One region of the Bradyrhizobium sp. Ken01 genome, then DNA from elsewhere that is predicted to be linked to it. Evidence: predicted binding sites of a transcription regulator. Region 1 holds the regulator's gene; each other region holds the start of a gene.

Evidence for each region. The regulator LexA, encoded in region 1, represses DNA repair genes until DNA is damaged. The targets are predictions, from matches to a motif close to TGTTCNNNNTGTGTTCNG.
Region 2: the regulator LexA is predicted to act here: its motif matches at 6,234-6,251, upstream of AC0L3S_RS09420 (DNA recombination protein RmuC).
Region 3: the regulator LexA is predicted to act here: its motif matches at 7,136-7,153, upstream of AC0L3S_RS07675 (ribonuclease T2 family protein).

What each region holds. Positions count from the first base shown of each region.
Region 1 covers NZ_JBVVPC010000036.1:40,220-50,293, forward strand. Annotated here, with positions in the region: gene AC0L3S_RS28475 (bifunctional diguanylate cyclase/phosphodiesterase) at 1-882, shown strand, start outside; gene AC0L3S_RS28480 (S41 family peptidase) at 1,027-2,364, opposite strand; gene AC0L3S_RS28485 (alpha-hydroxy acid oxidase) at 2,667-3,800, shown strand; gene AC0L3S_RS28490 (HAD family hydrolase) at 3,809-4,441, shown strand; gene AC0L3S_RS28495 (hypothetical protein) at 4,596-4,787, shown strand; gene AC0L3S_RS28500 (molybdopterin molybdotransferase MoeA) at 4,997-6,208, shown strand; gene lexA (transcriptional repressor LexA) at 6,384-7,085, shown strand; gene AC0L3S_RS28510 (hypothetical protein) at 7,560-7,997, shown strand; gene AC0L3S_RS28515 (ComEC/Rec2 family competence protein) at 8,136-10,074, opposite strand, start outside.
Region 2 covers NZ_JBVVPC010000006.1:203,751-213,824, forward strand. Annotated here, with positions in the region: gene AC0L3S_RS09380 (pyrimidine 5'-nucleotidase) at 1-66, shown strand, start outside; gene dapD (2,3,4,5-tetrahydropyridine-2,6-dicarboxylate N-succinyltransferase) at 256-1,101, shown strand; gene AC0L3S_RS09390 (DUF805 domain-containing protein) at 1,334-1,987, shown strand; gene dapE (succinyl-diaminopimelate desuccinylase) at 1,984-3,150, shown strand; gene AC0L3S_RS09400 (GIY-YIG nuclease family protein) at 3,302-3,637, opposite strand; gene truA (tRNA pseudouridine(38-40) synthase TruA) at 3,661-4,398, opposite strand; gene fmt (methionyl-tRNA formyltransferase) at 4,519-5,454, opposite strand; gene def (peptide deformylase) at 5,587-6,111, opposite strand; gene AC0L3S_RS09420 (DNA recombination protein RmuC) at 6,283-7,482, shown strand; partial or broken gene AC0L3S_RS09425 (GIY-YIG nuclease family protein) at 7,545-7,841, shown strand; gene AC0L3S_RS09430 (AmpG family muropeptide MFS transporter) at 7,960-9,324, shown strand; gene AC0L3S_RS09435 (hypothetical protein) at 9,333-9,770, opposite strand; gene recR (recombination mediator RecR) at 9,797-10,074, opposite strand, start outside.
Region 3 covers NZ_JBVVPC010000005.1:123,779-133,852, reverse strand. Annotated here, with positions in the region: gene prmB (50S ribosomal protein L3 N(5)-glutamine methyltransferase) at 1-564, opposite strand, end outside; gene AC0L3S_RS07710 (molybdenum cofactor biosynthesis protein MoaE) at 564-1,040, opposite strand; gene moaD (molybdopterin converting factor subunit 1) at 1,044-1,295, opposite strand; gene pgsA (CDP-diacylglycerol--glycerol-3-phosphate 3-phosphatidyltransferase) at 1,292-1,909, opposite strand; gene uvrC (excinuclease ABC subunit UvrC) at 2,008-4,077, opposite strand; gene AC0L3S_RS07690 (outer membrane protein) at 4,328-4,951, shown strand; gene AC0L3S_RS07685 (cold-shock protein) at 5,019-5,234, opposite strand; gene AC0L3S_RS07680 (23S rRNA (adenine(2030)-N(6))-methyltransferase RlmJ) at 5,484-6,344, opposite strand; gene AC0L3S_RS07675 (ribonuclease T2 family protein) at 6,397-7,089, opposite strand; gene AC0L3S_RS07670 (hypothetical protein) at 7,210-7,674, opposite strand; gene AC0L3S_RS07665 (hypothetical protein) at 7,857-8,150, shown strand; gene AC0L3S_RS07660 (DUF3617 domain-containing protein) at 8,195-8,725, shown strand; gene AC0L3S_RS07655 (ATP-binding protein) at 8,888-10,074, opposite strand, start outside.

The DNA.
Region 1 (10,074 bases):
AAAGCCGCAGGGCGTCGCACCTATCGCTCTTTCGAACCGGAGATGGACGCCAAGATCCACGAGCGGCGGCAGCTCGAGATCGACCTGCGCCACGCCATCGCTCAAGGCGGGCGCGAAGGCGGCCTCGAAGTTTATTACCAGCCATGCCTCAGCCTGAAGGACGACCGCATCACCGGCTGCGAGGCGCTGGTGCGCTGGCGCCATCCCGTGCGCGGCATGGTCTCGCCGGCCGAGTTCATCCCGATCGCCGAGGACACGGGCCTGATCAACGAGATTGGCGAATGGGTGCTGGCGACCGCCTGCCGGGACGCGGCGAACTGGCCCGACGACATCCGCCTCGCCGTCAACGTCTCGCCGGTGCAGTTCAAGAGCGGCACGCTGGCGCTGAAGATCATGGCGGCGCTTGCCGCCTCCAATTTGCCGGCGAGCCGGCTCGAGCTCGAGATCACCGAGGCGGTGCTGATCCGCGACGACGACACCGCGCTTGCGATCCTGCATCAACTCCGCGCCATCGGCGTCCGCATCGCGCTCGACGATTTCGGCACCGGCTACTCCTCACTGAGCTATCTGCATCGCTTCCCGTTCGACAAGATCAAGATCGACCGCTGCTTCGTCGACGACATCGCCGGCCCCGATGGCTCCGCCAGCATCGTGCAGGCCGTCGTCAATCTCGCGGCCGCCCGCCGCATGACCACCACGGCCGAGGGTGTCGAGACAGAGGAGCAGCAGCGTCTGCTGCGCGCGCTCGGCTGCTCCGAGATGCAGGGCTATCTGTTCAGCGCGGCGAAGCCGGCCGACAAGGTGCTGGAGCTGTTCGCGGTCCATCGCAGCCGTCTCGCACAGCGCGGCGGCAACGAAGGCCGTCGCCGCGAGGCAAGCTAGTCATCCGTTGGAATGTGTGAGGAAGCGCTTCGTAGGTGGGCAAAGCGAAGCGTGCCCACCTCTTGTCTCGCCGCGGATGCAGAACCGGTGGGCACGGCGCTTACGCTCCTTTGCCCACCCTGCGGCATCTCGACAGGCGATCAATTAGTTCGGCACCGCAGCCTTCGACGCCGGCTTGGCGGCGACCGCATTCGCGGTTTGGCCGTGCAGGAAGTCGTAGGCCGTATGCAGGGCCTTGTCGTCTTTGGCTTCCGGCGGGACATAGGACTGCGACCCGGTCTGCTCGGTGCCATCGGCCGCCTGGAGATGACCGCGCATCTGGGACTCCGCCATGGTGTCCATCCGGCCCTTCAGCTCGGCCGGCACGTCCTGGAGGATCTCGATGTCGGGCGCGATGCCCTGGGCCTGGATCGAGCGGCCCGAAGGCGTGTAGTAGCGCGCCGTGGTCAGCGCCAGCGCGCCGTTGCCGGTGCCGAGCGGAATGATGGTCTGCACCGAGCCCTTGCCGAACGAGCGCGTGCCGATCAGCGTCGCGCGCTTGTGGTCATGCAGCGCGCCGGCCACGATCTCCGAGGCCGAGGCCGAGCCGCCGTTGACGAGAACCACCAGCGGCTTGCCCTTGGTGAGGTCGCCACCATGCGCGGTGAAGCGCTGGGTCTCTTCCGGATTGCGGCCGCGGGTCGAGACGACCTCGCCACGCTGCAGGAACGCGCTCGACACCGATACGGCCTGGTCGAGCAATCCGCCTGGATTGTTGCGCAGGTCCATCACGTAGCCCACCAGCTTCTCCGGCGGAACCTCCTTGGCGATCGATGCGATCGCCTTCTTCAGGCCATCGGTGGTCTGCTCGTTGAACGAGGTGACGCGGATATAGCCGATATCGCCGTTCTCGACATGGAAGCGCACCGGGCGCACATGGATGATCTCGCGCTTGATCGCGACGTCGAGCGGGGCGTCGGCCCCCTTGCGCACGATCGTGAGCTTGGTCTGGGTCTCGACCGGCCCCTTCATCTTGTTGACGGCCTGCTCGAGCGTCATGCCCTGCACGGCATCGCCGTCGATCTTGCTGATGAGGTCGCCGGACATGATGCCGGCCTTGGAGGCCGGCGTGTCGTCGATCGGCGAGACGACCTTGACCAGCCCCTCCTCCATCGTGACCTCGATGCCGAGCCCGCCGAACTCGCCGGAGGTGGTCTCCTGCATCTCGGTCCAGGCCTTGTCGTTCATGTAGCGCGAGTGCGGATCGAGCGAGGTCACCATGCCGGTGATCGCGCCTTCGATCAGCTTGGCATTGTCGGGCTTCTCGACATAGCTCGCCTTCACCCGCTCGAACACTTCGCCGAACAAATTGAGCTTGGAATAGGCGTCATCCGCGCTCGCTGCCGCCCGTGCCGCCCATACGCCGCCGTGCGGACTGGCTACCAAAAGGGTCAGACACGCTCCGGTGAGCGCGCCCAGTGGAAACAGCAGGGTTTTCCGCATGAATAGGCTGGCCTTTTTGCTTCGCGGTTCGGTGGGGCTGGAGAGCCGCCATGCAAATGGCGATCCAGCCTGCTTCTCACAATACCATTCTGGTTTCTTCAAGGCCGGGATGCCACGCCGGCGGGTACACCGTAAAAATCCCCTCGTCCGGACCTAAACTTTCGGCAACGTTGCAGGACCCGGTTCGTGCGCAGCGGGGGGCGGCCGGCCCACGCCTCGCAGCCATGCCATTTTAGGATGGTTTTGGCGCCCCGGACGGGTTAGGCGATGAGGGAAGGCTTCAAATTCTCGGGAGGATAACAATGAACGAGGCACCCCGCATCCAACCGGAAAGGAACGTCGAGCTCGGCGCCAGCACCGAGCCGTTCCAGAATCTGCATGAATTCATCCGGAAAGCCCGCGCCAACCTCAACCAGAATGCCTGGGACTATATCGTCGGCGCGGCCGAGACCGAGACCACGATGCGTCGCAACCGCATGGCGCTGGACGAGATCGCCTTCCGCCCGCGCGTGCTGCGCGATGTCCGCAAGGTCACCGGCTCGGTCGAGCAGTTCGGCCGCAAGATGCGCCTGCCGGTCTTGCTCGCCCCCGTCGGCGCGCTCGAGATCTTCGACCCGGATGGTGCGGCGAGCGTGGCACGCGCCTGCGGCACTTTCGGTGCGGCGCACATGCTCAGTTCGGTGTCCGAGCCCGGCCTGGAAAAGACCGCCGAAGCTGCGCCCGAGGCGCTGCGCCTTTACCAGCTCTATGTGCGCGGCGACGACGCCTTCGTCGCCGACGTCGTCAGCCGGGCCGAGAAGAACGCCTATGCCGCCTTCTGCCTGACCGTCGACACCGCTCATTACAGCCGTCGCGAACGTGACATCGCCAAGCGCTACGTTCGCGAGAGCCGCCTGCGCGCCACCGGCGGCGACTACCAGAAGGGTCTGGAGTGGCGGACGGTGAAGATGATCAAGGAGAAGTTCAAGATCCCGCTGATCCTCAAGGGCATCGCGACGTCAGAGGACGCACTGATCGCGATCGATCACGGCGTCGAATGGATCTACGTCTCCAACCATGGCGGCCGTCAGCTCGATCACGGTCGCGGCGCCTTGCATGTCCTGCCCGAGATCGTTGACGCCGTGAAGGGCCGCGCCAAGATCATGGTCGATGGTGGCGTCTGTCGCGGCACCGACATCGTCAAGGCAATCGCGGCGGGCGCCGACCTCGTCGGCATCGGCCGGCTGCAATGCTGGGCGCTGGCGGCGGCCGGCGAAGCCGGCGTGGCGCGCATGCTGGAGCTGCTCGAGGACGAAGTGCTGCGCTGTCTCGGCCTCCTGGGTGCGACCTCGTTCGCCGAGGTCAACAAATCCTGCCTGCACCAGGCGACCGCAACCAACGCGCCGAGTGTGTTCAGCGCGTTTCCGCTGTTCGACCACGAGCCATATCGATACTGAGTGAAAGGATGCAGGTGACATCGCTGTCTCCCGGAGCTGCGGATGCGCTCCTGTTCGATCTCGGCCGCGTGGTGCTCGATATCGATTTCTCCAAGGCAATCGCCTGCTGGGCGGGACATGCCGGTTGCGAGCCCGAATCCATCGTCGCGCGCTATGTGCGGGACAGCGAAGCCTATCGGTTGCACGAGATGGGGAAGATCAGCGATGAGGACTATTTCGCCTCATTGCGAGCCTCGCTCGGAATCGGCATTTCGGATGCGCAGTTCCTGGAAGGCTGGAACGCGATCTTCGCCGGCGAAATGCCTGATATCGCCGAGCTGCTGCCGCGGGCAGCGAAGCAGATGCCGCTCTACGCCTTCTCCAACACCAACCGGCCGCACGTGGACCATTTCTCGAGGGAATATGCCGACCTCCTCGGCCATTTCCGCGAGCTGTATTTGTCGTCCAGCATCGGCCTACGCAAGCCGGACGCGAAGGCCTTCGACCACGTCGTTGCGGCGATCGGCGTGCCCGCCGGGCGTATCGTGTTCTTCGATGATCTTGCCGAAAATATCGAGGGAGCGCGGGCGCGCGGCTTGACGGCGGTGCATGTGACCTCGCCCCGGGACGTCGGGAACGCATTGAAGGCATTGGGCATCTGACGACTATCTGTCGTCGCGAAACCCGACGGGAACAATTTTGAAAAAATTGAGGAACCCGATCACTTTGTGCATTTTTGTACAGAGTTCCCGGAACGGAATACCGCCTTCCGGACTCTTAGAGTCCGCTGGGACTTCTACGGACGGATGCATCATCGTGTTGGGCAAGACCTACCTCACCAAGCAGGCCTCTCTTCTTCTTGAATTCGCCAGGACAACTTCAGATTCGGATCTTTCCGCCAAGCTTGTGAGCAAGGCCGCCGACCTGAAATCCCAGGCCGATCCGTTGCCCGACAAGGATAAGGGATCCAAGGCGCCCGACGTAACATCCGGGCAGGCAGGCAGCTGATCGATGCAAGCCGGTGATTTCGTGGCTTCGATGACCACTTTCCTGCCGATCTCTCACGTTCTTCGGATCATGCCGCGACGCGCTTGATCCCGGCTTCCGGAACGATGCGAAGCGGCGGGATGACTGCCCCCGTTTTTGCCTCTGCGCCCGCGCTCGGCTAGAAGACTTGCGGAACATTCGCCCGAACGTGCCGAGCAGGAGTTTTCGCCGTGGCCTTGATGCCGGTTTCCGACGCGCTCGCCGCGGTGCTGGCGGATGCAGAGCCACTGCCGGAAGAAATGATTTCCCTCGACGAGGCCTACCATCGCGTGCTCGCGCGTGACGTCGCGGCGCGGCGCACGCAGCCGCCGCAGGCGATGTCGGCGATGGACGGTTACGCGGTGCGGGCGGCCGACGCCGCGACGATCGATTCGGAGCTCACCGTCATCGGCGAAGTCGCGGCGGGCCGACCGTTCGCCGGGAGGGTCGGCGCCGGCGAGGCCGTACGGATCTTCACCGGCGGCGTCATTCCCGGTGGCGCGGATGCCGTCGTGATCCAGGAAGACACTGTTGTCGCCGGCAAACGTATCACGATCAAGGAAGCCGCGATCGCCGGACGGCACATCCGCCCAGCCGGTATCGATTTCCGCGAGGGCGACGTGCTCCTGCGCAAGGGAAGCCGTCTCACCGAGCGCGACCTCGCGCTCGCCGCCGGCATGAATCATCCGCACCTTGCCGTTTTCAGGCGTCCGAAAGTCGCGATTCTCGCCACGGGCGACGAGCTGGTGATGCCGGGCACCACGCCCGGCCACGGCCAGATCGTCTATTCCAACGGCTACGCCCTGCACGCGCTCGCCCGCAGCGAGGGCGCCGAGACCATCGACCTCGGTATTGCCGCCGACACGCTGGAGGCGACCACCGCCGGCATCCGCAGCGCCCGTGAGAGCGGCGCCGACGTCCTGATCACGACCGGCGGCGCATCGGTCGGCGACCACGATCTGGTCCAGCAGGCGCTGCGGGACGAAGGCATCGCGATAGCGTTCTGGAAGATCGCGATGCGGCCAGGCAAGCCGATGATGCACGGACGGCTCGGCGCAATGGGTGTGATCGGCCTGCCGGGCAATCCCGTGTCGTCCTATGTGTGCGCTTTCCTGTTCATGGTGCCGCTGATTCGCGTCCTGTCTGGCCGTTCGGTGATTCACCACCGCCGTGAACGCGCCGTGCTCGGCCGCGACGTCGGCGCCAACGACCAGCGCGAGGACTATCTGCGCGCGCATCTGGAGGAGCGTGACGATGGCACACGCGTCGTTCTTCCCGTCAATCATCAGGACTCTTCGCTGCTTGCGAATCTCGCTGCAGCACAGGTACTTCTCGTGCGCGCACCGTTCGCGCCGAAGGCCGAAGCCGGCACGGCTTGCGAAGTGTTGCGGCTCCCCGTCTGAGCGTCCGGCAATGCGCGTTCCGCGAACTTTGCTCCGTTCACGGTAAATTAAGCAGTTGCGGAACATGTATCGAACATATAGTGTCCGTTCATGATTTGTTTCGAGCATGTAGCGGCTTATGGCCGAATTCAGCGTCTCGGAATCGGACGACATCAACCGGGGGACTTTGGTCGAGATGTTAACGCGCAAACAATACGAGCTTCTGCGGTTCATCAGTGAACGTCTGAAGGAAAGCGGCGTGCCGCCCTCCTTCGACGAGATGAAGGATGCGCTCGACCTGCGCTCGAAGTCGGGCATCCATCGCCTGATCACGGCGCTCGAGGAGCGTGGCTTCATCCGACGCCTGCCCAACCGCGCCCGTGCGATTGAAGTCATCAAGCTGCCGGAGCTCCAGGCAGCCGCCGGCAGCCGCCGCGGCTTCACGCCGAGCGTCATCGAGGGCAATCTCGGCAAGGTGCGTGCGGGCTCCAGCCTGCCCGCTGACGAGGGCGAACGTCCCGTGGCGGTGCCGGTGATGGGCCGCATCGCGGCCGGCACGCCGATCGAGGCATTGCAGACCCGCAGCCATACCATCAGCGTACCGCCTGACATGCTCGGCTCGGGCGAGCATTACGCGCTCGAAGTACGCGGTGATTCCATGGTCGAGGCCGGGATCCTCGACGGCGACATGGCGCTGATCCAGCGCAACGAGAGCGCTGATACCGGCGACATCGTGGTGGCGCTGATCGACGACGAGGAAGCGACGCTGAAGCGCTTCCGCCGTCGCGGCGCCTCGATCGCGCTCGAGCCCGCCAACGCAGCCTATGAGGTCCGCATCCTGCCGCCCAACCGGGTGAAGATTCAGGGCAAGCTGATCGGGCTTTACCGGAAGTACTGATAACGGAAGTACTTCATGCCGGAAGTGCTTCATACCCGAAGTACTTGGCGCCTTGCGCGCTTCCGATCGGCATCGCCGGTCGGAGATTGGAGCGGATCATCATCCGCTCCGGCTGGATGGTCTTTCTGGTTCTGCACAGACTATCCGGCCCCTCCTCCGGCGCTGGCTCCTCGCGACGCCGACGAAGCGGCACCGCTTCGCGGCTCGAGGAAACGGCGGCCAGCGGTCAAGTCCGCAACGGCATGCGATCGAGCAACCATTGCAACCAGCCGGCAATATTCGCGCACGCGCCTCCCGAATGCATCGCGGCGAGCTTTGTTCCTATTGGATTCGGGAAAGATAATGTGATCGCGGCTTGCGGAAGCCAGCCGCAGATTTGCCCACAACCAAGCAGAGCTTTCGTGCTTCCACTCTGATGGAGGCCTGCGCCTCGATAAGAGACGCGGGTTGCTATCCCAGCATGAGGAGCACCCGATGTGTGACTACAGCCTACATGCCGTCGCGTCGCGCCCCGCCGAAGTCGGCGAGACGATCGTCACGACAAGCTTCCGCGGCACCTCGACGCGCGGCTTCGCCTCCGCAGCCGATCCATCCGTTGCCGTCTGCCTGCTGCCGGGAACGGAGCTCGCCTTCGCCGACGACGTCCGCTACGACAATCGCTGGATCTGGACGCGCACCATCAATTCCCGCGTGGGCAAGTTCGGCAAAATCGATCCGCACGTCCCCGACCGCCATCACGACGCGATCGAATTCCCCGACGGCAAATATGTCCTGGTGACGCAGCTCGTCGAAGGCCAGCGAGCGACCGTGCTGCAACTGCCGGTGACCCAGTCGGTCACCGAGCGCGAGCACAAGGCGCAGATCATCGCCGACAGCAGGCAGCCGACCGTCACGCACCTGCCGATCGGCTGAAACAGCCGCCCTCCGGCTACGAGGTCGGAGGTCAGGATTGAATCGCCATCGCCGGCCGTGGCCGGCGAGATGGTGTAGTTTGCGCCCAGCGAATCCGAGCGGACGCACCGATCCACTGCGTTGCTCCGCACCATCAGATCAATCGTCGGCCTGCAAGTCCGTCTCCGCCGGCGTTGCGTCCTTGATGCGGGACGCGGTCGTCTTCGGCGCGAGGCTGCCGTCGAAATCACCCTCGCCGGCGCCGGCCGGCAACCAGGGGCGGCTCGTGCCTCTCGCCCTCACCGCCTGAACCGCAAAACCGTCGCCACGCTGCGTCAGCGCCAGCGCGCTCTGGCTGGCGAGCCGCTGCCGATCGACCACCATCGCGGCGCAATCGGGCGGCGCGGGACGTGTCGTCACCACCAGCGCGGCCCGACTGCAATCGTCCGCGAGAGCGTCGGCGCGGAGTGCCAGCGCGACCAGCCTCCCGTCGGCCAGTGGCGTCACGCAGCCGGATTCGTCACAGGACACGCCATCGGCCAGCGAGGCTCTGCCCGCATCGCGGGGATCGGCGTCGGCAGCGAGCCATTCCTTGAGCAGAAAGCTGTCCTTGTTCGTCCTGATCAGGTGCAGATATCCGTCCTTGCCCCGCACGGCGACGCTCGCGCCATCCCCGGCAATCAGGATGTCGGGCTGCCGCGCCGACAGTCCCCAGAGGATCGCTGCCAGCAGCACCAGGGCGCCGGACCAGCGTAGCGGCGTCCGCAACAAGCCCAGCACGATGATTCCCAGGCTCGCCGCGATCAGCGGCGCGATTCCGAACGCCGGGATGCGGCCGACCGCGCCCGGCAAGGCCGCGACCCAGCGCGAGACCGCGACCATCCAGTCGATGCCGATCCCCATCAGCCACCAGAACACGCTGTCCAGCCCGAACGGAGCAGCAAGCAGCCCCAACAGTCCCGCCGGCATCACCAGCGCCGAGACTACCGGCATCGCGCCGAGATTGGCGAGCACGCCGAACGGCGTGACACGGTGGAAGTGGAAAGCGGCGTAGGGTGTGGTCGCAAGTCCCGCAATCAGCGAAGCCATGAACAGCATCGCGATCTCGCGGCCGCCCCACATCGCAATGCGCGCGGTCGCCGAATGGTCCGGCGAGGCAAACAAATTCGGCATGCCGATCTGCACCAGCGCCACCAGGCCGAGGGTTGCCGCAAACGACATCTGAAAACTCGGATGCACCAGCGCTTCCGGCGCGACCGCCAGCACGATCAGCGCAGCCACAGCAAGCGTGCGGAAGGTGATGGCGCGGCGATCGACCATCACCGCGATCAGCACCACCGCCGTCATGAAGAACGATCTTTGCGTCGCGACCTCCGCGCCCGACAGCAGCAGGTAGAACGCAGCAGCGACCAGCGCGGCGGCGGCCGACCATTTCTTGATGGCGAAGCCCGCCGCCAGTCCCGGAATCAGAGCGAGCAGCGCGCGTACCGCGAAGAACACGACACCGGCAACGACGGCCATGTGATAACCGGAGATCGAGAGCACGTGGCCGAGGCCGGAGATGAACATGGCGTCGTTGACCGGCGTGGTGATCGCATCGCGCCGCCCGGTGAGCAGCGCGGTCGCGATCGCCCTGTTGTCACCGTCGAGCGTCGCGCGGATGCGGGCATCGATCGCATCGCGCAGGCCTTGCATGAAGGCCGCGTAACGCAGCCGCAAGCCGCCGGTCTCAGGCGGCGGCGCCACCGTGATTGCGCCCATTGCAAAACCGGAGGCGCCGATGCCCTGGAAGAACATGTCACGCGAAAAATCGTAGCTGCCGGGTCGCACCGGCGCGAGCGGCGGCATCAGCCGCGCCTTCAGCTGAACGAAGCTACCGACCTCCGGTGCGGTGCCTTTGCGGACCGACAGGCGCACGCGCTCGAGCCTGACGTCGCTGCGTTGCGCCTCCATCGCGGTGACGCGCAGCACGAAACGATCTGTCCGCTCGCGGATGTCACGAGCCTCGACGAAGCCCGACAACGACACCGAATAGAGCGACTTTGCCAGCACCGGGTGGGCGATGCGCGCCGTCTTCCAGGTCGCGACGGCAAAGCCG
Region 2 (10,074 bases), on a different contig from region 1:
GCCCATGTCGACCATGTCACGGATGATCTCGCGGGGTTCTTGGGAAGGCTGTCCCAACCAAGGTAGCCGTCATACCCCGCGAAGGCGGGGTATCCAGTAATCGCCGCCGTCTCGAGTCATCACGACCGCCGCGGCGTACTGGATCACCCGCTTTCGCGGGTGATGACACCGAACCAAGCTTGACTCCGTCCCCCCAAATCCCGAAAAAGCGCTCCAAATCACCGCAAATTCCCGCCTGCCTGTGAGGAAATCCCGATGTCCCTGTCCGCCCTCGAATCCACCATCAACGGCGCCTTCGAGGCGCGCGACGGCGTTTCGACCTCGACCAAGGGCGAGGTTCGCGAGGCAGTGGATCACGCGCTGGAGATTCTGGACAAGGGCGAGGCCCGCGTTGCCGAGCGCGGGGCCGACGGCAAGTGGAAGGTCAATCAGTGGCTGAAGAAGGCGGTGCTGCTCTCGTTCCGCCTCAACGACATGGGCGCCATTCCCGGCGGCCCCGGCAAGGCGACCTGGTGGGACAAGGTGCCCTCCAAGTTCGACGGCTGGGGCGAGAACCGCTTTCGCGACGCCGGTTTCCGCGCCGTCCCCGGCGCCATCGTGCGCCGCTCGGCCTTCATTGCGCGCAACGTCGTGCTGATGCCGTCCTTCGTCAATCTCGGCGCCTATGTCGATGAATCCACCATGATCGACACCTGGTCGACCGTCGGCTCCTGCGCGCAGATCGGCAAGCGCGTGCACATCTCCGGCGGCGTCGGTATCGGCGGCGTGCTCGAGCCGCTGCAGGCCGAGCCTGTGATCATCGAGGACGATTGCTTCATCGGCGCGCGCTCCGAAGTCGCCGAGGGCGTGATCGTGCGCAAGGGCGCGGTGCTGTCGATGGGCGTATTCCTGGGTGCGTCGACCAAGATCGTCGACCGCGACACCGGCGAGGTCTTTATCGGCGAAGTGCCCGAGTATTCAGTCGTCGTTCCCGGCGCGCTGCCCGGCAAGCCCATGAAGAACGGCCAGATCGGCCCGAGCACCGCCTGCGCCGTCATCGTCAAGCGCGTCGACGAGCGCACGCGCTCCAAGACCAGCATCAACGAGCTGCTGCGGGATTGATCCGTCGGTGTCGTCCCGGCGAAGGCCGGGACCCATAACCACAGGCAGTGGTTTGGCGAAGATTTGCAGTTGGGTACGCCGACCGTCCACGACCGATAGATTCCGCGGTATGGGTCCCGGCCCCCGTGCGCAATTGCGCACTAGGCCGGGACGACGCCGAGGGTCCATCGAACCCTCCCTCCCTCCATCGCGACCAACATCCGGGCGACCTCTCCCGCCCGGAGCCTTTGGCATGGACTGGACCTGGTATCTCTTCCGCTTCGACGGCCGCATCAACCGCGCCCTGCTGTGGCAGGCGCTGCTGATCGTCATGGTGCTGGCCTGCCTGCTCGGGATGATCGACCAGGCCATCAGGGTGATGAACGGGGCCGCAACTTTCGCCTTCAACTACAGGCTCGACCTCGACTTCGGTATCGACGGCATCTTCAAGCTGGTCGATCCCAGGGCCTATCGTCTGCTGGCAACCACCGACCGCGCGCCCCTCATCTTCAAGGTGCTCGGCACCTCGCTATTCCTGTGGATCTACCTCGCAACCGCGACCAAGCGACTGCACGATCGCGACCGGAGCGGCTGGTGGCTTGTTCCGTTCTTCGTCGTGCCCGCGTTGTTCGACCAGTTCTCGGACCTGCTGCCCACCAATTCAAACTGGGCTGTTGCCCTCGCCTGGGCCATGCACATTCCGTGGTTTTGGGGCCTCGTCGAAATGTTCATTGTGCCCGGCACCTCCGGCGACAACCGATTCGGCCCCGATCCACTGGCCGAGGTTGAGGATGACTCCGCGCCCGCCTCGCCTGCGGCGAACAGCTGGGACCAGCAGAGCGAGATCGAATTTGTCCCGCCCAGTGCTAGCCCACCCGGCGGCATGCATGTTAAGCGGGGCGTATGACCGATGCTCTCTCGATCGCCCGCGATCTCATCCGCTGCCCCTCGGTAACTCCGGCCGATGCCGGTGCGCTGGGCGTGCTCGAACAAGCTCTCACCGTGGCCGGCTTCACATGCCACCGCGTCACCTTCAGCGAGCCTGGCACCGCCGACGTCGACAATCTCTATGCGCGGATCGGCACTGACGGGCCGCACATCACTTTTGCCGGCCACACCGACGTGGTGCCGCCTGGCGACGAGAGCGCCTGGAGCGTCGGCGCGTTCTCGGGCGAGGTGAAGGACGGCTTTCTGCATGGCCGCGGCGCGGTCGACATGAAGGGCGGCATCGCTTGCTCGGTCGCCGCGGTGCTGGAGCATCTTGCCGCCAACGACGGCAAGCCGCGCGCCGATGTCAAAGGCTCGATCTCCTTTCTGATCACCGGCGACGAGGAAGACGTCTCGATCAACGGCACCATCAAGCTGTTGAAGTGGGCGGCCGAGCGCGGCGAGAAATTCGATCATTGCGTGCTCGGCGAGCCCTCCAATGTCGAGACCCTCGGCGACACCATCAAGGTCGGCCGCCGCGGCTCGCAATCCGGCACGCTGTATGTCGACGGCGTGCAGGGCCACGTCGCCTATCCGCACCGCGCCGCCAATCCGGTGCCTGACATCGCGCGGCTGATCGTGGCGATCTCCGACGAGCCGCTCGACCATGGCAGCGCGCAGTTCCAGGCCTCCAATCTCGAATTCACCTCGGTCGACGTCGGCAACACCGCCAACAACGTCATCCCAGGCCAAGCCCGCGCAAAATTCAACATCCGCTACAACGACAACCACACCCAGGCGAGCCTGCGCGAGCTGGTCGAGACGCGGCTGACCAAAACCTGCGGCAACCGCATCCGCGCCCGCATCGTCTGGGAGCCCTCGAACTCGAACGTGTTCGTGACCAAGCCCGGCCCGTTCACCGAGCTCGCGGTGTCCGCGATCGAGGAGGTGACGGGCCGCAAGCCGGAGCTGTCGACCTCAGGCGGCACCTCGGATGCGCGCTTCATCTCGAGCTATTGCCCGGTGATCGAGTTCGGCCTGGTCGGCCAGACCATGCACCAAATCGACGAGCGCGTGCCGGTCAGGGATTTGGAGCAGCTGACGAAGGTGTATCGCGGGATTTTGACGAGGTATTTTGGGTAGGCTGTGAGGCTATCTCGCTGCCGCCAATCAGTCCGCCGTCATGCCCGGGCTTGTCCCGGGCATCCACGTTCTTCGGCGTCCTTGCAGGAAAGTTCGTGGATGGCCGGGACAAGCCCGGCCATGACGCCTGTGGCGGGAGCTCAGGCCCGCCTTACTGGACAATCGTATCGTAAAGGTCCTTCCATTCGGGATTGTCCTTCAGGATTAGCCTGACCTTCCACGTCCGTGACCAATGCTTGATGTTGTGCTCGCGCTGGATGGCAGTCTGGATGTCTTCATAGCGCTCGAAATAGACGAGCAGCTTGACTCCGTACTTCTTGGTGAAGCCAGGCACGAGTCCATTTCGATGCTCGTACACGCGACGAATAATGTCATTCGTCACACCGACATATAAAATGCCGTTGGCCGCGCTCGCCAGGATGTACACCCATCCCCCATGCATGGTCGCATGTTGCCGCACGTGGATGGCCGGGACAAGCCCGGCCATGACGCCAGTGGCGGCATCACGCTCTAATAATCCACCTGCATCAGGTACAGCCCGTCCGGCGGGGCGACGATGCCGCAGGCGGCGCGGTTGCGCGCGGCGAGCGCCGCGGAGAGATCGTCGGCCGTCCAGCGGCCTTCGCCGACCCACATCAGCGACCCCACCATCGAGCGCACCTGGCTATGCAGGAACGAGCGCGCCGAGGTGAGAATCGTGATCTCGCGCCCGTCGCGCAACACGTCGAGCTGATCGAGCGTCTTCTCCGGCGACCTGGCCTGGCACTCGGTGTCGCGGAAGGTGGTGAAATCGTGCTTGCCGAGCAGGCGTTGCGCCGCCGCATGCATCGCATCGGCGTCGAGCCGGCGCGGCACGCGCCAGGCGTGGCCGGCATCGAGCGCGAGATTGGCGCGGGTGTTGACGATGCGATAGCGATAGTGGCGCTTCACGGCCGAGAAGCGCGCCTCAAAGCTATCAGGCACGATGTCCGCCTCGAGCACCGCCACCGGATGCGGGCGCAGATGCGCATTCAAGCCATCGCGAAAACGGCCCGGCGGAAACTGCTTGTCGACATCGACATGCGCGACCTGGCCGCGCGCATGCACGCCGGCATCGGTGCGGCCCGCTCCGTGCACGCGCGCATCCGCGCCGGTCATCGCCTTCACGGCCGCTTCCAGCGCCCCCTGCACCGAGGGCAGCGTCTCCTGCACCTGCCAGCCGAAGAACGGCGCGCCGTCATATTCGATGATGAGCTTGTAGCGGGGCATCTTGTCCAGTTTCGCTGTCATCGCCCGGCTCGACCGGGCGATCCAGTACTCCGCAGCCTATCCATTCGACCGAGAAGCCTCGGCGTACTGGATACCCCGCCTTCGCGGGGTATGACAGCGTCAGGTGAATTTGGCGCCGGGCTTCAACGGCACGCCGCGCAGGAAATCCGCGGCCTGCATGCGCGCCTTGCCTTCGCGCTGGAGCTCGATCAGGCGGATTGCGCCCTCACCGCAGGCGATGGTGAGGTGATCGTCGAGCACCTCGCCCGGCGCGCCCGAACCCTTCGCCAATTCACAGCGCAGGATTTTTACCCGCGCGTTCTCGCTCACGCCGGTGAGCTCGGCCCAGGCGCCGGGAAACGGCGACAGGCCGTGGATATGGCGCAGCACCTCGCGCGCGGGCCTGGTCCAGTCGATCCGCGCTTCGGCCTTGTCGATCTTGGCGGCGTAGGTGACGCCATCCTCGCTCTGCTTCTTCAACTGGAGCCCGCCGCGATCGAGCGCAGCCATGGCGCGCACCATCAGATCGGCACCGAGCCGGGACAGACGATCATGCAGATCGAGCGCGGTCATGTTGTCCGTGATCGCGAGACGCTCGGCCATGGCGACGTCGCCGGTGTCGAGGCCAACATCCATCTTCATCACCATCACGCCGCTCTCGGCATCGCCGGCCATGATCGCGCGGTTGATGGGAGCAGCTCCGCGCCAGCGCGGCAGCAGCGAAGCGTGCAGATTGTAGCAGCCGAGCTTTGGCGCATCGAGGATCGCCTGTGGCAGGATCATGCCATAGGCGACGACGACGGCGGCATCGGCGTCGAAGGCGCGAAATTCGTCCAGCGCCTCTGGCGTTTTCAACGTCTTCGGCGTCAGCACCGGCACGCCAAGCTTTCGCGCAGCCTCTTCCACCGGGGTCGGCTGCAATTGCAGCCCGCGCCGGCCGCCGGGCTTCGGCGCGCGCGTATACACGGCCGCGATCTCGTGGCCGTGCGCGACGAGCTCGAGCAGCGTCGGCACGGAGAAATCGGGCGTGCCCATGAAGATCAGGCGGAGGGACATGTGGCGGCGCTCGGTAAGGATGGTTCTCCGTCATGCCCGGGCTTGTCCCGGGCATCCACGGTCTTGGCGACAAGCAAGCAACGCGTGGATAGCCGGGTCAAGCCCGGCCATGACGACGAGAGAGAACCCTACTCACTCGCCGCGCTTGGCGGCTTTCTCGAACTTCTTCAGCACGCGGTCGCGCTTGAGCTTTGACAGGTAGTCGACGAACAGCACGCCATTGAGATGGTCGATCTCGTGCTGGATGCAGGTGGCGTAGAGGCCTTCGGCGTCCTCCTCGTGCACCTTGCCGTCCAAATCCATGTAGCGCACGCGCACCTTCGCGGGCCGCTCGACCTCCTCGTAATATTCGGGGATCGACAGGCAGCCTTCCTCGTAAACCGACAGGTCCTCGGAGGAGGCGATGATTTCCGGATTGATGAAGACGCGCGGCTCGGGCTTGGTCTCGCCGTCCTGGTCGGGCTTGGCGAGGTCCATGGTGATCAGCCGCAACGGCTGCGCGATCTGGATCGCCGCGAGCCCGATGCCGGGCGCGTCGTACATGGTCTCGAACATGTCGTCGGCAAGCTTGCGGATCTCCGGCGTGACCTTCTCGATCGGCTTGGAGACCAGACGCAGCTGCTTGTCGGGCAGGATGATGATTTCTCTGAGGGCCATGGCCGCGATTTAAGCCGCGCGTTCGATGCGGTCAATCCGGCCGGGAACCCCGTTAACCCTCCGCTAACCATAAAACTTCGGGTTTCGTTAACCATCAAAATCAACAGGGCATTTGCCCGAAATGTTCGCTATTCGTTCGTGCGGGCGAGCGAATCGGCTAGAAGCAGGGGCATGAACGAGATCATTTTCATGCTTGGCGACTGGCCGGTGCGCACCGTGGACGCGCTGATCGGCTTCGGCGCCCTGGTCCTTATCCTGATGGTGACGATCGCCGTCGTGATCGCCCGCTCCGGGCGGCGCGGGGCGGAACTCGCGATGGCGAACGCGATCCGCGCCGACGAGCTCGAGGAACGCATCAGCCAGATGCTGCATGCCCAGAGCGAGGCTTCGGGGCGCGTCGACGCCATGACCCAGACGCTGGCCGGCCGCCAGGCTGACATGGCACGCGCGGTCAACGAGCGGCTGGATTCGGTGACCCACCGCGTCGGCCAGTCCATGGAGCACACCACCCGCAACACCATGGAGAGCCTGCGCGCACTACACGAGCGGCTCGGCATCATCGACAGCGCGCACAAGAACCTCACCGATCTCACCACGCAGGTGACGACCCTGCGCGACGTGCTCGCCAACAAGCAGTCGCGCGGCGCCTTCGGGCAGGCGCGAATGGAAGCGATCGTCCAGGACGGTCTGCCGAAGGGCGCCTACGAGTTCCAGTTCACGCTCTCGACCGGCAAGCGTCCTGACTGCGTCGTGTTCCTGCCCGACCAGCGGCCGCTCTGCATCGACGCGAAATTCCCGCTGGAAGCGATGACCGCGCTGCATGGTGCGCGCACCGACGAGGAAAAGCGGATCGCCACGCAGCGGCTGCGTGGCGACGTGATGAAGCATGTCAGCGACATTGCGGAAAAATATCTCGTCGCCGGCGAGACCCAGGACATGGCGCTGATGTTCGTGCCATCGGAATCGGTCTACGCCGAAATCCACGACGGTTTCGACGACGTGATTCAGAAGGCGTATCGCGCCCGCGTCGTGCTGGTGTCGCCCTCGCTGTTGATGCTGGCGATCCAGGTGATGCAGCAGATCATGAAGGACGCGCGTATGCGCGACGCTGCCGACCAGATCCAGACCGAGGTGATCAAGCTCGGCGACGATCTCGGCCGCCTGCGCGACCGCGTGCTGAAATTGCAGAAGCACTTTGCCGACGCCAACGAAGACGTCCGCCAGATCCTGATCTCCGCCGACAAGATCGAGAAGCGCGCGGGCCGGATCGAGGAGCTCGATTTCAGCAAGAGCGATGCGCCCGAAGCCCCACATCTCGTGGCGACCGGCGCTGCCGAACTGTTCCCGCGGAAGCTCCAGGCGGGGGAGTAGAATATAGAACACACTGTCGTCGCCCGGCTTGACCGGGCGACCCAGTATCCCAGAGGCGGCAGATGGGCGCTCGCTGCTACTACGTCTACATTCTCGCCAGCAAGATCGGAGGCACACTCTACATCGGCGTGACGAATGACCTCATTCGCCGGGTGGCAGAGCATAAGTTGAAACTGATCGAGAGCTTCACGAAAGACTACGATGTCGTGAAGCTCGTTTACTTCGAGCAGTTCGACGACCCGGAGAATGCGATCAAACGGGAGAAGCGGCTGAAGAAGTGGAAGCGCGATTGGAAGATCGCGCTGATCGAGAAAGACAATCCGGATTGGAACGATCTCTATTCGGGGATTGCTGCCCCCCATAATGCCGGCCTCTGGAATACTGGGTCGCCCGGTCAAGCCGGGCGACGACGCCTCCTCTTTGGCCGGCAGGAGCGACACCTCACTTATGGCCGCCAGAATCTGCTAACACCCTGCCATGACCGCACCCGACGCGACCTCCCCTGCCGGCCCCGGCACGGCCCCCACCTCCTGGCGTGACAGCCTTGCCGTTTACCTGCAACCGCGGGTGCTGATCGTGCTGTTCCTCGGCTTCTCGTCCGGGCTGCCGCTGGCCTTGTCGGGCTCGACGCTGCTGGTGTGGATGCGGGAATCGGGCGTCGATCTCAAGACCATCGGGCTGTTTGCGCTGGTCGGCACGCCCTACACGCTGAAATTCCTGTGGGCGCCGCTGGTGGATGCGATGCATGTGCCGCTGTTCACGCGCGCGTTCGGGCGGCGGCGCGGCTGGTTGCTGTTCTCGCAATTGCTGCTGATCGCAGCGATCCTGCTGCTGGCGCTGACCGATCCCGCGCGCTCGCCGTTCTACGTCGCGCTCGGCGCATTGCTGGTGGCGACGGCCTCGTCGACGCAGGACATCGTGGTCGACGCCTTCCGGGTCGAGAGCCTGCCGGAAAGCGAGCAGGCCGCCGGCATGGCGTCCTATGTCGCGGCCTATCGCATCGGCATGCTGGTCTCGACCGCCGGCGCGCTGTTCATCGTCTCGGGCTTCGAGAGCACCGGCATCACCCGCACGTCCGCCTGGATGTGGGGTTATGTGGTGATGGCGGCGATGGTGCTGATCGGGACGATCACGGCGCTGGTCGCGACCGAGCCCGAGCAGTCGGTGCGGGCGGAAGCCGCGACGCAGACGCAGACCGCGTTGGCGCGCGTGCTGCACGCGGCGGTCGGCGCCTTCTCCGAATTCCTGACGCGCAAGGACGCGCTTGCGGCACTCGCCTTCGTCGTGCTGTTCAAGTTCACCGACGCCTTCTCCGGCACGATGACCGCGCCGTTCGTGATCGACCTCGGCTTCTCCCGCAACGACTATGCGGCGATCGTGAAAGGCGTCGGTCTCGCCGCGACGCTGATCGGCGGCTTTGCCGGCGGCTTCGTCGCGCGGCGCTATTCGCTTGCGACCAGCCTCTGGATCGGCGGCGTGGTGCAGGCGCTCGCGAACCTCTCCTTCTCCTGGCTGGCCTTCGTCGGCACCAGCCAATGGGCGCTCGCCTTCGCCATCACCTGTGAGAACTTCACCAGCGCCATCGGCACGGTGATCTTCGTCGCCTATCTTTCGGCGCTCTGCCAGAACCCGCTGCACACGGCGACGCAGTATGCGCTGCTCACAGCGCTTGCCGCGGTGGGGCGGACCTATCTCTCGTCAGGCGCTGGCTTCGTGGCTGATACCACCGGCTGGCCGCTGTTCTTCGTGATCTGCATGCTGGTGGCGATCCCGAGCCTGGTGCTGCTGGCCTGGCTGCAGAAGCGCGGGCATTTTGATGCGCTGGGGCCGGTAAGGGTTTAGCGCCGCCCCTACTGCTTCTTGATCAAACTCCACTTCGTGATCACGGCCTCGCTCATCTGGCCGGGATCGTTGGCGCAGGCGATCTCGTCGACCTTGACCGAGATCTCCTTGCCGGCGAACGTTTTCAACTGTGCGGCCTGGGCGTCGCCGCTGGGAACGAGCTGGAAGGTTTCGGGGCCGGTCTCGAGATTGCACAGTCCGTTCGGCGGCGGCAGCCGGCGCGGCTCGGAGGTGATCTGGTACATCGCAATCCGCTTACCGACGTTCTTGACGTCGCGCACTTTCATCGTGTTCAGCTCGCCCGAGAGCACCTCGCCGGCATTGATCGGCTTGCCGGGCTTCGACGGCGGCGGAGCGCCGTCGTCCTGCTGCGCGGAGATGGCCGGCGTCGCCAGCATCGTCAGCGTCGCGAGCAAAGCCCATCGTGTGGCGAAAAGTTTCGTCATGTCGTCCGTTCCGTGAGTCTGGATGGCTAGAACAGGGTACGCTGCCGCATCGCGGCCGATAGCGTGCCTTCATCGAGATAATCAAGCTCGCCACCGACCGGGACACCATGGGCGAGCCGGGTTACTTTTACGTTGGCGTCCTGAAGCAGGTCGGTGATGTAATGTGCCGTGGTCTGGCCGTCGACGGTGGCATTCAGCGCCAGGATGACCTCATGCACCTGCGCCTCATGCGCGCGCGCCACCAGCGCCTCGATGGTGAGGTCCTGCGGGCCGACGCCGTCGAGCGGCGACAATGTCGCGCCAA
Region 3 (10,074 bases), on a different contig from region 1:
CGCGCCCTTCGAGATATCGACGGCATCGATCGTGGCGTTCGGAAAATGATGCGCGGCGAGGATCGCGAGGCATCCCGACCCCGTGCAGAGATCGAGCACACGCTCGACGGCGCTAGGATCGTCGATCAGCGAGCCGGCTTCGCCGTCGCCGCCGAAATGCGACTCCAGCAACTCGCCGATGAAGGAGCGCGGAACGATGACGCGCTCGTCGACATAGAACGGCAGGCCGCGCATGTAGATCTTGTTGACGAGATAGGCCGCCGGTTTGCGCGTGGTGACGCGCTGATGAATGAGATCGGTGATGATCTTGCCCTCGGCTGCCGTAACGCGCGCGTTGGCAAAAATCTCGAACTGCTCGGGATGCAGATGCAGGGCTTCACAGACCAGGAAAGCCGCTTCCGCGACTGGATCGGGCGTGCCATGGGCAAAGGTGAGCTTGGCCTCATTGAAGCGGCTCACCGCATACCGGACGAAATCGACCAGCGTGAGAAGCTCGCCGCGGCCCACTTTCGCGAGCTTTGGCGCGGCGCGGCCGCGCACCGTCTTTTTGGATGTCGTTGCCATCAGGATCGGGTCCAGCGTGCGGCGGCTTCGTCGTCGCGGGCCTGTGCCTCGACCCAGCCGGCGCCGGTGGCGCTCTCTTCCTTCTTCCAGAACGGCGCGTTGGTCTTGAGATAATCCATCAGGAACTCGGCTGCCTGGAACGCTGCCTGGCGGTGCTGCGAGGCGGTCAGCACCAGCACGATGTTCTGACCGGGCATGAACCGGCCGACGCGATGGATCACCGTGATGCCGTTGAGAGGCCAGCGCGAGGTGGCCTCGTCGGCGTGGCGCCTGATCTCTTCCTCCGCCATGCCAGGATAATGTTCGAGCGAGAGCGCGGCGATCTTCGCGCTGTCCTCGTCGCCGCGGCAGATGCCGGAAAAGCTCACGACCGCACCGATGTCGGTGCGGTTCCCGGTCAGGACCGCGATCTCGCGTGCGATGTCGAAATCGTCTTGCTGGATACGGATGGTGATGGGGCAGGTGGCGACGGGCATGGTCTAGCCGCCGGTCATCGGCGGGAAGAACGCGATCTCGCGAGCGCCCGCGATCGCGGTGTCCGACTTGACGTGGGTATGATCGATTGCGGTGCGGATCACCTTCGGCTTCTCGAACGCGTAGGCGTAGGCTTCGCTTTGGCCGGACAGCCAGGCGATCAGCTCTTCCACGGTGCGCACGGTCGCCGGCGGCTCGATGGTCTCCTCGGCCTTGCCGACGCGCTCGCGCACCCAGGCAAAGTACTTCACCTTCATCCCTCATCCTCCTTGATGAGGTGATGGATGCCGGCGCCGAAATAGTCGTAGCCGGTGTACATGGTGAGGATCGCCGAGGCCCAGAGCAGCGCCAGCCCGATCATCGAGACCATGGGCACGACCTCATCGCCGGCCGGACCAGCCAGCAGGAAGCCGATGGCGATGAGCTGAACCGTCGTCTTCCACTTCGCAAGCTTGGTCACGGGCACGCTGACGCGCAGGGCGGCGAGATATTCGCGCAGGCCCGAGACCAGGATCTCGCGGCACAGGATCACGATGGCGGCCCACAGCGACCAGCCGTGGATGATGCCGTCGGCGGCCAGCATCAGCAGGCACGAGGCGACCAGAAGCTTGTCGGCGATCGGATCGAGCATGCGGCCGAACGCCGATTGCTGATTCCAGATTCGCGCGTAATAGCCGTCGAGGTAATCGGTGACCGCAGCCGCGATGAAAATGGCGACCGCGACCCAGCGCAGCCACAGCGGGCCGTCCATGATCGACTGTGCGTAGATGCAGCCGACCACGACCGGGATCGCGGCGATCCGGCCGTAGGTCAGGATGTTCGGGAGGGACATCGCGCGGCTGGTGGTCCCTCGTGTCGTGGCGATGTTCATCCGTCCTACCAATACCGCTGCAGCCTGAAGGTCAACCGTTCCGCTCCCCAAATGGGGTGCGGGATGCGACGACCATATGACCGCGGCCCCCCTTTATTTCACCCCGGCTGGGGATGGAAATACTCGAAAATCCTGCGGGCGCTCTCGGCGCTCACCCCCGGAACCTTGCCGAGATCGGTGATCGAGGCCCGTTCGATCTCCTTCAGGGTTCCGAAATGGTGCAGCAAGGCACGTTTGCGTGACGGGCCGATGCCCGGAATCTCCTGCAAGCCGGCCTCGCGGATGTCCTTCTTGCGCAGCTTGCGGTGCGAACCGATGACGAAGCGGTGCGCCTCGTCCCGCAGCCGCTGGATGAAATAGAGTACGGGGTCGCGCGGCTCCAGCTTGATCGCCTCGCGCTCCGGCATGAACAGGGTCTCGCGGCCGGCATCCCGGTCCGGCCCCTTGGCCACCGACATCAGCGCCACCTGGGTCAGGCCGAGATTTGCAAAGATTTCCCGGACCGCGTTGAGCTGGCCGCGGCCGCCGTCGATGATCACGAGATCGGGCCATTGCGGGAAGTCGTCGTCCTTGGTTTTGGCCGCGCCCTCTTCGGGCGGGTTGATCAGGCGCTTGAAGCGGCGCTCCAGCACTTCGCGCATCATGGCGAAGTCGTCGCCCGGCGTGATCCCTTCCGACTTGATGTTGAACTTGCGGTACTGGTTTTTCACAAAACCGTCCGGGCCAGCGACGATCATGGCGCCGACCGCGTTGGTGCCCTGGATGTGGCTGTTATCGTAGACCTCGATCCGCTTCGGCGCATGCGGCAGGCTCAGGGTCGTGGCCATGGCGTCGAGCAGGCGGCTCTGCGTCGCGGTGTCCGCGAGCTTGCGGCCCAGGGCTTCGCGCGCGTTGGTGAGCGCGTGGGTGACGAGCTCCTTCTTCTCGCCGCGCTTCGGCGTGGACACCTCGACCTTGCGGCCGGCCTTGATCGACAACGCGTTGCCGAGCAGCTCGCTCTCCTCGATCTCGTGCGAGAGCAGGATATTCCTCGGCGGCGGCTTGTCGTCGTAGAATTGGGCGAGGAAGGAGCCGAGCACCTCTTCCGGCGTGTACGTTTTCTCCGCGCGCGGGAAATAGGCGCGGTTGCCCCAGTTCTGCCCGGTGCGGAAGAAGAACACCTCGACGCATGAGAAGCCGCCCTCCTGGTGGATGGCGAACACGTCGGCTTCTTCCACCGTGCGCGGATTGATGCCCTGCTGCGACTGGATCGCGGACAACGCTGCGAGGCGGTCGCGGTAGAGCGCGGCGCTCTCGAATTCGAGCTCGCCGGAGGCCTTCTCCATCTCGGCGGCAAGCTCCTGTTTCACCGCATGGCTCCTGCCGGACAGGAAGTCGCTCGCCTCGCGTACCAGGGTCGTGTAGCCGGGGAAGTCGATCTCGCGGGTGCAGGGGCCGGCACAGCGGCGGATCTGGTAGAGCAAGCAGGGCCGCGAGCGGCTCTCGAAGAAGGAATCCGTGCAGGAGCGGATCAGGAACGCGCGCTGAAGTGCGGTGATGGTGCGGTTGACGGCGCCGGCGGAGGCGAACGGGCCGAAATAGCGACCGGGCCGCGTCTGCGCGCCGCGATGCTTCAGGATCTGCGGCGCCCAATGATCGCCCGTGATCAGGATATAGGGAAACGACTTGTCGTCGCGCAGCTGCACGTTGAAGCGCGGCCGAAGCTGCTTGATGAGGTTGGCCTCCAGCAGCAGCGCTTCGGTCTCGGTGTGGGTCGAGATGATTTCCACGGTCACCGTGGCGGCGATCATGCGCAGGATGCGCGCCGGCTGCGGCGCACTCTGGCGCGCATAGTTCGACAGGCGCTTTTTGACGTTCTTGGCCTTGCCGACGTAGAGCACGTCGGCATTCGCATTGAGCATGCGATAGACGCCGGGCGAGGTGGGGGCGAGGCGCACCGCGCGTTCGATCGCCTCGTGGCCGGTCGCCAGCGGCTCCTCGCCGACGGTGCCGCTCTCTTCCAGGATGTCCGGCAGCCGCGCATCGTCCTCGTCGTCGCCGTTCGCGGTGGCGGGATCGAGGTCGGGCGGCCCCACTTGCGTCTCCTGGGGCGGGACGTCGGGAGCGTTGCCGCGCGCGGGTTTACGTACGCGTGCGTCGTCCGGATTGTCGGGGGAATCGTGAACCATGGTGCGAATTTAGGCGCTGCGGGTGCCGATTTGAAGTTCCGGCCGTGCGGCGCGCACAGGATGGCGCCGCAGTTCCCGGTAACGCTTGCTTAAGCCTGTTAACAGCGCGGTAACCCGGCTTAACAGGCCTTTAACTTAAAACTCTCGATAAATCTTACGCGAAAAAGTGGTGGTTCCGTAACCATGCGGTTTTGCCTCGCGCGGCGGCGCGGGCATCGCACCGGTAACGGCAGTTGCGTTGGAGTGTGTGATGAAGAGGCTCGTTGTGGGCGCAGCCGCGTTGGCTGCGCTCGGCTGGACGGCTTCGGCAGAGGCCGCCGATCTCAATTACGGGCAGCGTGCGCCCTACACGGTCAATCAGCCGCTCAATGCCTATAGCTGGGCCGGTCCGTATCTCGGCGCCAATCTCGGCTACGAATGGGGTTCGGTGAACAACAATCCCGCAAAGCCGTCAGGCTTCGTCGGCGGCGTTCAGGCCGGCTACAATTTCCAGACCGGCCCGTGGGTGTTCGGCGTCGAGGGCGACATCCAGGCAGCCGGTGCCGACGACACCTTCGCGCCGTGGAAGTTCTCCAATCCGTGGTTCGGTACCCTGCGCGGCCGCGCCGGCTACGCCTTCAGCAACGTGCTGTTCTACGGCACGGCGGGCCTCGCCTTCGGCGAGCTGCGCGCGCAGACGTTCGGCTGGACCGAGTCGCACACCAGCGCCGGCTGGACCATCGGTGCCGGCGCGGAAGTTATGTTCGCTCCGAACTGGAGCGCCAAGCTCGAATATCTCTATATCGATCTGTCGACGAGTCAGTTCGCAATTACAGGCGTGTCAAACGGCTATAGCGCCAGCGTTGTGCGCGCAGGCGTGAACTATCACTTCTGATAGCTAAGAAGAAAATACCGGACCAACCTCCCGGCTGCTCGCGGCCGGGATTTTTTTACCAGGCTCGCTAGGGAAGGATGACCAGATCGACCGCCTTCGGCCCCTTGCCCTTCTTGTCCGGTTCGACTTCGAAAGTAATACGCTGTCCTTCGGCAAGGTCCTTCAGTCCGGCCCGCTCCACAGCAGTAATATGCACGAAGACGTCGCGGCCTCCGTCGTCCGGCTTGATGAATCCGTAGCCGCGCTCGCCGTTGAAAAACTTGACCGTTCCCGTCATGGCCATCGGGAAACTCCCCCTCATTGCTCCTCCGTCGTGACGCAGACGCGCGTCACGACATGACCGGGACTTACGAAGCCCGGGAGCTGGCCATCCTTGGGCAGACCATTCGGTCCGACTGGATCTTTCTTAGGCCTTCACTCCGCCGCAACCATTCGCGGAAGCGGAACGTAAAGCCAGTCACCGCAACAGCATAATACGGTTCTCTGCAGATTGACCACCGCTCCTGCATATTTTTCCCAAGATGCCGGAGTGTTACGGCCTCGGCACCTCTAATCGGAATCTGGCAGCGCCACCCTGGCCAAGCGGCATTTCCAGCTCCGGCAGGATCGTCTTGAGTTCGCCGTGCAGTGTGTAAGGGGGATTGACGATCAAGAGCCCGCTCGAGGTGAGGGCTGCGCCGTCGGCTTGCGGCGCCACGCTGAATTCCAGGCGCAGGCATTTTCCCGGCGGTTTTGCTGCGGCTGCGAGCCGCGCCACTGATTGCACCAGCGTGTCGGTGGCACGTCGGCTCTTGGCAGGATACCAGATTACATAGATACCGGTCGGCCATTTCGCGAAAGCCGCCGAGAATGCCTCTCCGAGCTTTTCGAACTCGTCCTTTGCCTCGAACGGCGGGTCGATCAGCACGAGCCCACGCCGTTCCTTCGGCGGCACGAAAGCCGGCAATGCCATCCAGCCGTCGAGGTCGACCACGCGGGCCTGTTCGTCGTGGCGCAGCACGCCGATCAGCGCTTTCCGCGCCTTCGGCTCGATTTCGCAGGCGACGAGGCGGTCCTGCGGCCGCAGCAGGGCGCGCGCGATCAGCGGCGAGCCCGGATAGGCCTTGAGCTCACCTTTCGGATTGAAAGCGCGGACGATGTCGAGATAGGGCTTGGTCAGCGCCATGGCGTCATTCGACAGCCGCGCCTGCATCAGCCGCGCAATGCCCGTCAGCCACTCGCCGCCGCGGCGCGCCTCGTCGCTTTCGAGATCGTAGAGGCCGGCGCCGGCATGGGTGTCGATGACGCGGAACGCGCCCGGCTTGTCCTGGAGATAGGTGATGATGCGCGCCAGCACGATGTGCTTGATGACATCGGCGAAGTTGCCGGCATGGAAGGCGTGGCGGTAATTCATGCAAGAGCACTACGCCACGTGACGGCCTGAGCAAAGAGGCACGACGCCTGGGCTACCCACCCCGGATCGGCGGCATCGCCACCTGGTCGCGGCGGCAGGCGCGGCGGTCGATCTCCTCGCAGGCGCGGAATTGCAGGTCCTTGCTGAGGCAGATGCGGACTTCCGATAGCCGCGTCCGGTTGCAGGTGATCGAGACGGCGGCATTGCTGAGGCCCGGATTGGCCTTGATGAAGGCTTCCTCCACCTCCGCTGGCGCCACGGTTTTGGCCTGCGACAAATCGAGATATTCAGCCGGAATCTTGATTGCGGCGCGCGCCTTCCGGATCGTTTCGAAATAGTTGCGGTCGGCCAGGCCCGAGCAGGTGCCGTGCTTGTCCCATTCGTTGAAGATCAGCCCCGGCGCCGGCATCAGATCGAGCATGGAGGAGACGATGCTGCGGTTCAGCCGCGGCGACGGCCGCTGACAATATTCCGGAAAACCGTTCTCATATTGCGGCCACAGACCATGCACCACGAAAGCGTAGGGCCGTCCGCTGCACTGGATCTGCGAGCGGCCGCCGCGCTCCGCCGCCTCTTCGCAGAAGGAGGGCGACCACGACAGTGACAGCACATAAAAATCGAATTCGCCGGGCGTGTTCTGCCGCTTGTCCTGGGCCTTTGCGCCACCGGCCAGCGCAGCCAGCCCGGCCGCAAGCGTCAGCGAGATCATCAGGCGGGAGAACGAATGCAATCTGGAATGAAACATGGCGACGCCCCTCAACTAGACTGTGCAGACGAGCCTAGCAGGCGATAAGAACATTTCAAGAACAAAATTCGGGCGACCGTCGTTCGGCCGCCTGATCTGTCCGGATCAGAACTTTTTCAATTATTGTTTGGCGGCGCGGCAGGCCGGGTTGTAGGCCCAGTTGCGGTCGAGCCCGACCACGCACCATTCGACGCCCTGGCCATAGCCGGCGAAGCCGCCATCCTCGACGATCGAGAAATGCACCTTGCGCATCTTGCCGTCCGTGAGCATGGCCTCGCCGGTGCAATAGCGGCGAGGGATGTTGTCCGATGCCCAGGGCCGGAACGCGGTCTCGTGAACCGCGGCGAAGCCGGTGATCTTCAACGAGGAATTCCAGAACGAGCTTTCCTTCTCCCAGAACTGCGTGGCGATCGTCGGCAGCGCCCTGTCGCATTCGGAGACGTTGCCGTCATAGCGCGGCCCGCTCAGCCAGAAATTCAGCTCCAGCGGATTAGCGGCCCTGGCCTCGCCGAGCGACAGCGCCCCGAACAGGAGGCCGAGCACGGCGGCAAAGCGGAGCGATTTCAGGAAGGTCGAGGCGCGCATGGGCAATCCAGACAGCATGATCTGCGAGGGTCGGACGGTGCCGCGAAGGCCGGGGGAGGTCAAGTGCAGCGCGGCAACACTTGCCGACGAGTTGACTGCAATGCTGCGTTAGAGGGGTCTTCGGTTCTTTCCTCCGTCGCGCCGGCACCGTAAACTGCCGCCAACCAATCGGAGTGACGGGAATGCGAATCATTGCGGCCGCGGGCCTACTTGCCTTGGGTATGATGGCGAGCCAGTCGGCACGCGCCGATCTCCTTCCGGTGCCTCCGTTCAAGGGCAACGACACCGGTGGCATCATCGCCTATTCGATGGCAACCCAGGTCGATGCGCGGCAGGTCGCGGTCGATCACTGCGCGCGCTACGGCAAGGTCGCCAAATTCCTGGCGATGCAGGCCTATGAGGGCGGCTACATCTCGTTCTCCTGCCGCTGGGTGCCCTATGGCGCCGCCGACCAGCCGATCCGCACGCTCTACTGAGGCGCTTTCGCAACGCCGCTATCTCGCAGCCGGGAGCTTCCCTCATGACGCGCAAACTCGCTTTGCTCGGCTCCGCCCTTTGTCTCGTCTTGTCGGCAGCCAGCGCCCGCGCTGACGACCTGCCGGTGCGCAAGGCGGGCCTGTGGGAATTGAAGATGGTCAGGACCGGCACGCCGGTGCCCGAGATGACCATGCAGCACTGCACCGACGAGACCGTCGACAAGGAGATGAACAACAACGTCTCCCCGATGGCCAAGCAGATTTGCGCCAAGCAGGACATCAAGAAGACCGCAAACGGCTATGTCAGCGATTCCGAATGCAATGTCGCCGGCATCAGCACGACTTCGCATGCTGAGATCACTGGCGATTTCAATTCGGCCTATACGGTGAAGACGTCGTCGCACGCACAAGGCGGCGCCGCCGGCACGGCAGGCCGCGACACGACCATGCAGCTCGAAGCGAAATGGCTGGGGGCGTGCAAGCCGGACCAGAAGCCCGGCGACATCGTGATGCCCGGCGGCTTCAAGATGAACGTGCGCGACATGGACAAGCTGAAGGCGCTGTTGCCGAAATAGGTGCCGCGCGGCCGGTGCGCTTCCTCGCCCCGTTCTTACGGGGAGAGGGGTGGGGTGAGGGGCCTCTCTCCGCGAGTGAGATCGCTGACGGACCTGCACCCCGTCACCCGGATCGCAAGAGCGATCCGACCTCTCCCCGCAAGCGGGGCGAGGTAAGAGCAGTTACACCGGTATCCGCACGCTCGCCCTTAATCCCCCCATCGGGCTGTCGCCAAGAGTGATGTCGCCGCCGTGCGAACGGGCGATGTCGCGGGCGATGGCGAGGCCAAGACCCGTGCCGCCTTCGTCCTGGTTGCGGGCGTTGTCGAGCCGCAGGAACGGCTTGAACACCTCTTCGCGCAGATGGGCGGGAATGCCCGGCCCGTCGTCGTCGACCGTCACGGTCAAATAACGGTGATCGCGCTGGCCGGTGATGGCGATGCTCTTGCCGTAGCGGGCGGCGTTGGTGACGAGGTTGGCGAGGCAGCGCTTGAACGAGGCCGGCTTCACCGTGACCACGGGCAGTCCGTTGAACGCGACGGTCGCAATGTGGCCGTGGCGTTCGGCGTCGCTGCGCAGCTCCTCGAGCGCCTGCGCCATGTCGGTCGGCTGGGACTGCTCGCCGGAATCGCCGCGGGCAAAGGCGAGGTAGTCCTCGAGCATCATCGACATCTCGTCGACGTCCTTGCGCATACCCTCCATTTCGGGGCTGTCGCCGATCAACGCCAGCTCGAGCTTGAACCGCGTCAGGATCGTGCGCAGATCGTGGCTGACGCCGGCGAGCATCGCGGTGCGCTGCTCCATCGTCCGCTCGATGCGCGATTTCATTTCGAGGAAGGCGACCGACGCGCGCCGCACCTCGCGCGCGCCGCGCGGGCGGAAATTCGGCGCCTCGCGGCCCTTGCCAAAACTTTCGGCGGCGTCTGCTAGTCGCAGGATCGGCTTGATCTGGTTGCGCAGGAATAGCACCGCGACGATCAGCAAGATCGAGGACGTGCCGACCATCCAGAACAGAAAGATCTCCGAGTTCGAGGCATAGGCGGCGCTGCGTTGCGCGAACACGCGCATCACGGCGTCGTCGAGCTGGATCCGGATCTCGACGAGGTTGGAGCGGCCGACCGTGTCGATCCAGAAGGAGCGCCCGATCTGGCGGCCGAGCTGCACCGACAGCGTCTGATCGAGCAGCGAGAAGAACGGCTTTGGTCCCGGCGGCGGCATGTCGCCGGCGGGGAGGAAATCGACGACGAGGCCGAGGCGCTGCTGCGCGATGCGGCGGATCTCGTTGCGGTCCTTGTCCTGCGGATAGCCCTTGTAGACGTCGATCAGCGCGGCGATGTCCTGCACCACCGCGGCCGACAGGCGCCGTGTCA